DNA from 3 places in the Paenibacillus sp. FSL R5-0623 genome. Region 1 is predicted to be linked to each of the others. Evidence: riboswitches for the same ligand, from Rfam matches in the RefSeq annotation. Region 1 holds a riboswitch; each other region holds the start of a gene.
The links. Region 1 has a riboswitch for thiamine pyrophosphate ahead of MKY92_RS04370 (ABC transporter ATP-binding protein). Riboswitches for the same ligand answer to the same signal wherever they lie in the genome.

Region 2: another riboswitch for thiamine pyrophosphate. It lies ahead of MKY92_RS02325 (ABC transporter substrate-binding protein); the one in region 1 lies ahead of MKY92_RS04370 (ABC transporter ATP-binding protein).
Region 3: another riboswitch for thiamine pyrophosphate. It lies ahead of tenA (thiaminase II); the one in region 1 lies ahead of MKY92_RS04370 (ABC transporter ATP-binding protein).

What each region holds. Positions count from the first base shown of each region.
Region 1 is NZ_CP150233.1:941,324-944,607, forward strand. Features, by position in the region: gene MKY92_RS04360 (ABC transporter substrate-binding protein) at 1-235, opposite strand, end outside; gene MKY92_RS04365 (ABC transporter permease) at 296-1,126, opposite strand; gene MKY92_RS04370 (ABC transporter ATP-binding protein) at 1,116-1,880, opposite strand; TPP riboswitch at 2,042-2,144, opposite strand; gene MKY92_RS04375 (radical SAM/SPASM domain-containing protein) at 2,360-3,235, shown strand.
Region 2 is NZ_CP150233.1:487,553-490,836, reverse strand. Features, by position in the region: gene MKY92_RS02330 (phospholipase D family protein) at 1-973, opposite strand, end outside; TPP riboswitch at 1,520-1,632, shown strand; gene MKY92_RS02325 (ABC transporter substrate-binding protein) at 1,853-2,893, shown strand; gene MKY92_RS02320 (thiamine-binding protein) at 3,118-3,284, shown strand, end outside.
Region 3 is NZ_CP150233.1:3,666,642-3,669,925, reverse strand. Features, by position in the region: gene MKY92_RS15985 (CotH kinase family protein) at 1-600, opposite strand, end outside; gene tenA (thiaminase II) at 725-1,384, opposite strand; TPP riboswitch at 1,501-1,598, opposite strand; gene MKY92_RS15975 (endo-1,4-beta-xylanase) at 1,804-3,284, opposite strand, start outside.

The DNA of each region.
Region 1 (3,284 bases):
GTGCCACATAGATGAAGGAGTGTACTGCATTCGGGTACCAGTCGAGCATGATGGACAGTTTATCTTTGGCGTCTGATGCTGGTTCGGCTGCAGACTTGTCTGTTTGTTGTGCATGGGTTGCAGAGTCTGTTGTTGGCGTATTTTTGCTGGTATTCGTGGTGCTGCATCCGCTAACGAACAGCAAAAGGCTAATGAGCATGATGGGAAGCAGGGAGTATATACCTTTGTTATTCATAAATGAAGTTCCTCATTTCATCGTTTTGATTTGTATTTATATCTAATTTCTATCTAGGTATTATCCAACGTTTCTTTTGCCTCCATGACGATGACGCCGTATGCCAAACCGTTTCTCCAACCAGGCAATCAGTATAAACAAAACGATCCCCAGCAGGGATAACAGCAAAATGGAGGCAAACATCGCATCCGTGTTCATGTTGCTGGACATGCGACGGCTGAAGTAGCCGAGACCTTTGCTGCCACCAAGCCATTCGCCAATCGTTGCCCCAACCACGCAGTACACCACGGACATCTTTAACCCCGAGAAAAAAGAGGGAAGTGCCAGCGGAACCTGGAGTTTGCAAAAAATATCCCATTTGCTGGCGCCCATGGTGAGCAGCAGTTCACGCTGCTCCGGATCGCCTTGGCGGAGTCCATCGTAGGTACTGACCACAATGGGGAAGAACGCGATTAGGAACACCACGGCGACTTTGCTCCACAACGTATAGCCAAACCACAGGATGAACACGGGAGACAAGGCAATCAGCGGGATGGTCTGACTGATCACGATGAAGGGATACAAGGCCTTTTCAATTGATCGGTTCATATGCATGCCTGTTGCTAGCGTAATTCCAGTCACTATGGACAAGACAAAACCAACAACAACCTCCATAAAGGTAGCAGGCAGATGGATGGTCAACAGCAGACGACGGTGCTCAACCAGTGAACCTATGATGGCCGTGGGTGCAGGAATGATGAAGGAGGGAGCCCATCCCATACGCACAATCGTTTCCCAGATCGCCAGTAAAGAGAGCATGAGCACAATAAAGAAACCATATTGGGAAAACCACTTCGAGAGCCACTTTGAACACCACGTCCAAACGCTAACCTCAGCTCTATCATTTTGCATGTAATTGTTCCTCCAGTTGTTTCCTCATCTGCACGAGAACTGGTTCGTAGATCATGTCCGAATGCCTTGGGCGTGGTAAAGGAACCGTCATCTCCCGCAACTGCTGACCTTGCCCTCCTGGAGTTAACAGAATGATACGGTCACTTAACAGCAGGGCTTCTTCGATGTCATGTGTAATGAACAGCACGGTTTGTCCAAAGTCCTCCCACAGCTCCAATAACCAGCGATGCATTTCTCGTTTGGTTAAAGCGTCGAGTGCACCGAAGGGTTCATCCAGCAACATGAGCTGCCCGCCTGTAAGCAAGGTACGCAGCAGTGCCACCCGTTGACGCATGCCGCCGGATAACTCATCTGGATAGGCCTGTTCATAACCCGACAGGCCGAACCTTGCCAACCCAGCTAGGATGTTGGCTCGTAACTTGTCCTTGTCCTGTCGGCCTGGTGCCAATTCGGCAGGCAGCGTGCAGTTTTCCATGACGGTTCGCCAGGATAACAGCAGATCTTTCTGCGGCATATAAGCGACTCGTCCGAGCCGTTGTCCTTGCGGTACATCAGCTATATCGATGGTGCCAACGGTTGGCTCACGCAAGCCTGCGAGCAGCTTGAAGAGCGTGCTTTTACCTGATCCGCTGGAGCCGATGAGCGAGACAAATTCTCCTTGTTGAACCTGAAGCGACACATTGGAGAGCACGGGGGAATCCTTTTTTTCGGGAAAAGCAAAGCTTAGGTTGTGAATGGTTACATGGTTATCCATCTGATCCTCACCCCCTTGATGTCAGACTACTGGAATAACAACCGCATCTTGTACTCTGCTAAAAGAAACAAAAAAGACCCACCCATTTCCGGAGAAATGAGTGGGTCTGTAAGTTAGATCCGCAGTTTATCTTCACATATACATGATAAAATTCCGCTTACTAAAAGGCCGCTCCACTTCCCTCCGCTGGTATGATCCAGATCAGGTTCAAAGGGTCCGAATAGTCATATTCGTCTCAGCCGCAAGGCTCCCCTAGTGCAAAAGTTCAAGATATGCAGTTGTGTGTTCAGCATATATCACTCGAACATGAACTGTAAAGAGGCAGCATGATAGAATTCTTGAGATGAACTTGGAGTCAGACCCTAACAACTGAACAATTTACCTCGGCTCATGAACCCGATATAATAGGGATGGCCCTTATAGGCCGGATCACAAATGCAGGTGGGATTGCTCCCTCCTAGGCAGAATGGGGACCCGAGTTGAAAACGTTCAAAAAAGTATATATTGAGATCACGAGTATCTGCAATCTGGCTTGCAGCTTCTGTCCGCAGACGCAGCGTGCCAAAGGATTCATTGACCCTGAAGTCTTCAACAATATACTGGAACAAGTTAAACCACACACCAATCATATTTATCTACATGTCAAAGGTGAACCCTTGTTGCATCCCAAAATAGATCTGTTGCTCGATTCCGCACATGAGAAGGGACTCAAGGTGAACATTACTACGAATGGTACACTGTTGCCCAAGACTCAGCATAAATTGCTTGGCAAACCGGCGCTGCGGCAGATGAATTTCTCCCTGCACAGCTTCGATGGGCATGAAGGTTCAACAGACCGTGACGGTTACCTGCGTCATATTTTGTCCTTTGTACACGAGGCCGTTAAGCACAATGTCATCATCTCATTCCGGCTGTGGAATCTGACACAGGATAACTTCACAAATGCTCAGATGAATCGAAATCGGGAGACCCTTGAAGTATTGGAACGTGAGTTCAATCTGGACTTCCGTATTGAGGAAAAAGTAGTTCCAGGCAGCGGGGTCAAAATTGCCCCGAATGTATACCTGAATCAGGACCATGAGTTCCAGTGGCCAAGTCTGGATGCACCTGAAGATGACGGCAAAGGCTTCTGCCATGCATTGCGTAGTCAGGCAGCTGTGCTTGTGGATGGAACGGTGGTTCCATGCTGTCTCGATGGCGAGGGTGTAATTAACCTGGGTAATGTGCACGAGAAGTCATTCTCGGAGATTATTGAGGGTGAGCGAGCGAACAATCTGGTATATGGCTTCTCCAAGCGGGAAGCTGTGGAAGAGTTGTGTCGAAAGTGCGGTTATCGTCAGAGATTTGGAGCCTGATATCTTATATGAGGAAGCCAGAAGACATTCAAGATCACACATTTGGAGA
Region 2 (3,284 bases), 450 kb from region 1:
GATTGGTATCAAGCAACCGTTTCTTAGAGCTTAAGTATCCCGCGAAAGCCAAAGGGTTAGGGGTCTGCTGGATTGAATTGGTTAACATGACCCATTCTGCTTCTGGATTCATCGACAGATGTACGGCTTTCTTCATTTTCTTGGTAGGAATGGCATATGGCGTCTGAAGGTACACCTTCGACTTTGCTTGATTGGCGAAATGAACAAATGCTCTCCACATGGTCGGGTCTTTATACAGCCTTTGGATTGGATTGTGAATGAAAGCGACGTGGTCGGAACGAAGAGCCCCTTGCGCCCATTCCTTCGGCAACACTTTAACAAAAGGATTGCTCTCAGCCTGAGCTTTTTTATATAACTGAGCCAGCTGAACCAGCTCTTTTAACCCCTTTGCATGATGCTGACGTTTGACATGTTTTTCTGGTTTGGTGAATGGATGGTTCCATAACCGATCTATATATTTTTTCATTTCAACAACTGTGCTGTTCGTATTATGGTTTGGATTGTAAACAAGGACATCCCGATCGAATACATAGTCTTTTTGGGGTTGCAATGCCATGTATCTATCACCAATATTTTGGCCGCCAATGATGCCATATGTGTTGTCGACAAGAAAGATCTTGTCATGCAGACGATTATGCCATGTCCATGGCATAACTATGTTGAGTGGTTCATAATACCTTAACTCCACATTGGGGTGAGCTGCAATGGCATCTGGAATATCACGCAATTCTCCGCGCATGTTGTGAAAAATCCCGTCTAAAATGATTCGAACATGAACACCCCGATCAGCTGCATCGAATAAAGCAGCAAAAAAGAGTTGAGATGTTTTTCCTTTTTGGATGGAGTAATAAGCCAGGTCGATGCTTGTTTTCGCCTCTCGAATGGTCTGGATTCTCACCTGACCGGATTGAAAGCCGTCCTCCAAGAGCAGTACGCGATCTGTCGTACTTCCTGCTGTTAACAATTTTTGCATACCCGTATTTTCAATAGTAGATGGAGACGGAACCAAAAATAAAAGGTAAGCTGTGAAAAAAACGTAGACACAATAGGAAAGAATAATTGCGAATATAGTTTTAAGGATCATTCAGTACGCCCCCATTTTTATGTAAAAAGTAATTATTTGTATAGCAGTACTATCTCCTTTTGTATCTAAATTATGTTGTTTAAATGAAGCAAGCGTCTCCGGTCAAGGTCAATCGATCAAAAGCTGATCGCTGAAATAGGGAAAGCAGCCCTTATGCGACGAGATATCAAACATCGGAATTGATCTAAGTTTTTGTTGGAAACCTTCCAGATCCTCAGCACTGAGGCTATGACCCAAAATCCGATGCTTTTGCACTCAGCCAGATTTACTTATATGATTCGCAACGATAATTATTGAAAATAACACATCTAAACAGGCTGATATACTCATGTATAATGGCCTGTTTGATTAATTCATACGTGTCCCCATCCAGTTCCTGACTGGACACGTTCCACCCGCTGGCCTATAATTACACCTAGTAATGCCCGTAACTTCATAGTTTCCCAGGGGAGTCGGAATTGGCCGGCTGAGAGTGTATCCCACCAAGATACTAACCCTTAGACCTGATCTGGATCATGCCAGCGTAGGAATCGGAGTATATCGAATTGGCACAGCCCTATGGCTGAACGCCACCTCTCTAACGCCTGCACGCGTCCCGGAATACGGGACGCTTTTTTAATGTTCTTTTATATAGCCAGAGAGCTAAAAAAAGTGACGTTATCCAGATCTCAACTGGTATAAATCTGTCGATTTATGCAAGATGATTGGATATGAAGCCAAGGAGTACCCGTGCCAAACGGCCGGACATACCGAAGGAGAGAACCACAGATGAAATGGCGTAAAACGATGGGATTGTTGCTCTTATGCGTGCTTATGGTGACTGTAGCCGCATGTGGTGGCAAAGAAGCTGCCCCAGCTGGGCAGAACGGCAACACAAATACGGAAAGCAGCAACGAAGGTGACACTGCCGCTCTGAAAGATATTAAAGTGGTGCTCGACTGGACACCGAATACGAATCACACAGGCCTGTATGCAGCTGTAGATCAAGGTTTTTACAAGGCCGAAGGCTTGAACGTGGAGATTGTACAACCAGGTGCCGGTGGCGCAGATACGATGGTTGCCTCCAATGAAGTGCCTTTTGGCGTAAGTTATCAGGAGAGTGTAACTCAAGCCCGCACACAGGGTGTTCCACTCGTCTCCATCGCAGCAGTTATCCAGCATAATACATCTGGTTTCGCTGCTCCGGCGGATCGGAATATCAAGTCACCGAAAGATTTTGAAGGTAAAACCTATGGCGGTTGGGGTTCCCCAGTCGAAGAAGCCGTGATGCAATCCATTATGGAAGGCGACGGAGCCGATGTATCCAAAGTGAAAAACATTAATATGGGTGACGCCGACTTTTTCACCGCAGTGAAACGAGACATTGATTTCGCGTGGATTTTCTACGCCTGGACAGGTATTGAAGCCGAACTGCGCGGGGAACCGATCGACATGTTATATGTGAAGGATTATTCAGAAGCATTGGATTACTACACGCCTGTCCTCGTAACAAACGAGCAGACGATCCAAAACGACCCTGAGTTGGTGAAAGCATTCCTGAAAGCCACCTCCGAAGGGTATCAATATGCGATTGATCATCCCGAAGACGCAGCCAACATTCTGATCAAGGCCGTACCGGATCTGGATAAGGAATTGGTGCTGGCAAGCCAGAAGTGGCTTAGTCCCAAGTACACAGATGACGCCCCGCGCTGGGGTGAGCAAAAACAGAAAGTGTGGCAGAACTACACCGACTGGATGTTTAGCAAAAAATTGCTGGATGAACAGATCGATGTGAGCAAGGCATATACAAACGATTTTTTACCCCAATAAAATTTCTCATATAAAACGAACTTAATATTTACACGAGGACGGAGAGGACAGAAATAACGTGAAAAAGCGAAGCGGTCGCCTTTATCACCGGATTTTCCCTTTAGAGAAAGGGAATCAAAAAAATCTGGGGATAACAGCGATTGGAAGGTTATTCTGTCATCGAAGTGGCAAGTGTAACAGTCATTAGTTCATTTTATATATCACGAAAGGAGCCGTGATCTCTCATGGCAAGCACACTACTTAGTATTCAGGTTATCCCCAAAACGCCAAATGGCGAGAACTCTTATCCTTACGTTGATCGCGCCATTGAAGTTATTCAGCAATCCGGCCTGAAATATCAGGTGAACGCGCTCGACACCACAATGGAGGGGGAACTGGAGGAACTGCTGGA
Region 3 (3,284 bases), 2.7 Mb from region 1:
AACAGCTAGGTACAAACCCCAAGTCTCTCCATTTACACTAATATTGGAGAATGCGAATAAAGGTGCCTCTACGCCAATATAACTCATGATGTCATAACTCAAGTATTCCTTCATATAACTATTGTCGCTAATCATGTTGTTCACAACGAGCTTGTCCAACCCCATCCAAGTTTGATCCTTAACGTATTCATCAAACTTGATTTTGAAACTATATCGATCCGTTGTATCATCGCTAGCGACTTGCCGAAGGCTGGAGTTACCCTTTGGACGAATTCCGACGTTTTCAATCGTTGTTCCGTTAATCGTAATATTAGATGAGATGTACTGCTCCTCATTTGCATTATCGAGCATTTCTTTCCATGCCGCTTCATCCACATCAATCGAAATGGACATAACCTCAGTTTTGTTGATTTGATCTGCATACCCTACTGTCTGCGCAGTATTCTCCGTTTTGCTCTGATTATCCGTATTCGTTTGTTCCTTCTCAGTCGAATTGTTGTCCGACTCTCCATTGCCTTGATTAGTCGAGCTGCATGCTGTCAGCATTGCAGTACATAACACCGCTACACCGATATATTTGGGCCATTTGTATATACTCATTGCCATCACCTCATGATTGTTGTTGTATCTTTTGATATGTAATCATCATAGATGGCAATTCTTAAATGAATCTGAATGAGTGGTGTCATATGGTACTCTCTAATTGAATGAACTACCAGTGAACTTAAGGCTCTAGCCTCCAAGACATCTCCCAAAAATCAAGCTCGAAGCGACTGCACATCACGAAAATATCTTTCATCCGTTGGTACGTTTCTTCGCTACAGCCTTCTAATAGCTTATCCGTTAACGTCACAAGGGATTGATTGATGCTGTTGTATTCAGAGGAAGCATATCCTGTGATCCACTCTCCATAAAAAGGATGATCAACTGCACCTGGCTTTTGGGAAAGAACTTGACCGATCTCTGCATAGCTCCACGAGCAGGCCAGAATGGATACCAGAACTTCTGCTATGCCGCCCGCATGGGAAACAGAGAGCATATAGTTAGTATAGGCTGCATTTTTCAGTGCAGGTTTCACCTGAAAAACATGATCCTCTGTAATTCCTAATCGTTCCATATAAGAACGATGAATTTTCATTTCACCATTCAGGATGTTATCTACGTTTTTACTAAAAAACTGCATCAATTTGGGGTCGTTTGACTTTACGATACCTAGTGCAAATACACGGGCATAATCGAACAGGTATAAGTAGTCTTGCAGCAAATAATAACGAAATTGTTCGACCGGTAAGGAACCATCTCCGATCCCTTTAACAAAGGGATGCTCAAGACATTCCTTCCACACAGGCTGTGCTGCCTGATATAACCGCTCTGAAATAGTCAACAGGTGTTCCTCCAATTCATAATGTATGTATTTAAAAACAAAAAAACGAAACATCCATAGGATGTTTCGCAGATAAATACACTAAAACAAGGGGGTTCGCATGAGCTACCCAAGTACAGCGTTTCATCGTTGCATCCCTACGTTGGCATGATCCAAATCAGGTAAGGTCGGTTTAACACCCTCTCAGCCAGTTAAGGCTCCCTCGCAAACGGTTGTATGTAGTTGATTACTTTCTTATCCACATAAAAGAAAAAATAACGTTCATTTAGTATATCAATGGCTGTTAAATATTGTCAAGGCAGATTTATCGCCCCTCCACAACTTCGGTGACGTATGTAAACGATGAAAACCAACATAACCCTGGTTGAGTTTTATCCATTGTTATGATGGTTTTCATTCTTGCTACTACTGCAAATGGTTTAATGACCGAGTTTGTTTTTTTCGACAAAAGTGAGTATTCCGTACTGGGAAGTGTTTCTCCAACTTTCATTGGTCGTATCATTCCATTTGGCTACGCTCTGCTTACCTCCGCCCTGGTTGTCGTTAATTTGAAGCTCGAAGCCGAGAACATTTCCTGTTTTGGGCGTCAATGATTGTAAATGAATTCTGGCTTCTACGAGATATCCTTTATTTGTTTTCTTCACAGCACTTACAAGGCGTCCGGATGAGGCCCCCCCTGCAAAGGTTCCCACATTCTCTGCACTGATTCTGAACTGGGCATCATCATATTGAAAATACGGTGTGCGCTGGTGATTCTCGTCCAGGAAAATCTCAACCGAATCCTGATCCCATGGGTTGATGTTATCTGTGATGATGTTTGGATCAGTGACGTCGATCAGCAGGTATAGATACTCACCTGACCACATTGCGCGAGCCACTGCCTCTGCACCTTCGCTCTGGTTCAACCGTTTTACTTCAAATGGTGCAGCCTTATTCCATGATGTGTCTTTCTTCCCATCAATCTGAACAATGCCTTGCATAGCTTGTGCAGATTTGGGCATAGGGGCAAGCTCAATCACGCCGTATTTGCTTGTATCTTGCTCCTGAGATTGTGTTCGATCATTCCAGTACAGTGGATTATAAGGTTGTGTCCCATTTGCACCGCCATCAGTCACACGGATATCCAAGCCAACTTCATATTCTGAACCGGCTTGGATACCACCCCATGGAATGGACAATTCAACCTGATATCCGGCTTTGGTCTCGCGTACACGATATGAACGCTGCTCTGCGCCCTCAGCTTTGCCCGACCGCTTAATGATTACATGTCGGTCATCTGCTTCATATGAGGTGGTCTTGCCATTATTGAGATCAACAAAGATATCTACTCTGTCATTCACGTCAGCCTTCGCATCCTGAACATCCACAAGGATATACAGGTTACTATGATCCCATAAGGTGCGGAAACTGGCTGATCCCGAAGAGTCACCCTTCAGTGGAGTAGACACCGCTTTGTTCCAGAGTGGATCTTGTGAATGTTTTTTGATATCCGGTTTACCCGAAAGTGAGACGGCTCTCTCTGTCAACACAGGCAAGCTGGATTCATCCACGAGCCCCCAGTATGCTTTTTTGGCCTTCAGGGCTGAATCAAACAGCATAGCCTGGTTGTTGTAAGACTTCTCATCTTGGAGTCCCCATAAGGTAACTGAAGAGATGTGATCTTTGTGTTTTTGGTATAAATCCAACAGTTCCTTATATCGATACGCCTGTTTTACCGCAACTTCATCCGACATCTCTTCACCAAATGGAATTCCGCTATCCACATCCAGTTCCGTGATCTGAATATCCAATCCAAGTTCGGCGAACATGCTGATCGTTTTTTCAATTTCCTTGATGGGCGGGGATTCCAGGTTATAGTGGGATTGCAAACCCACACCATCGATGAGCCCTTTCTCTTTCA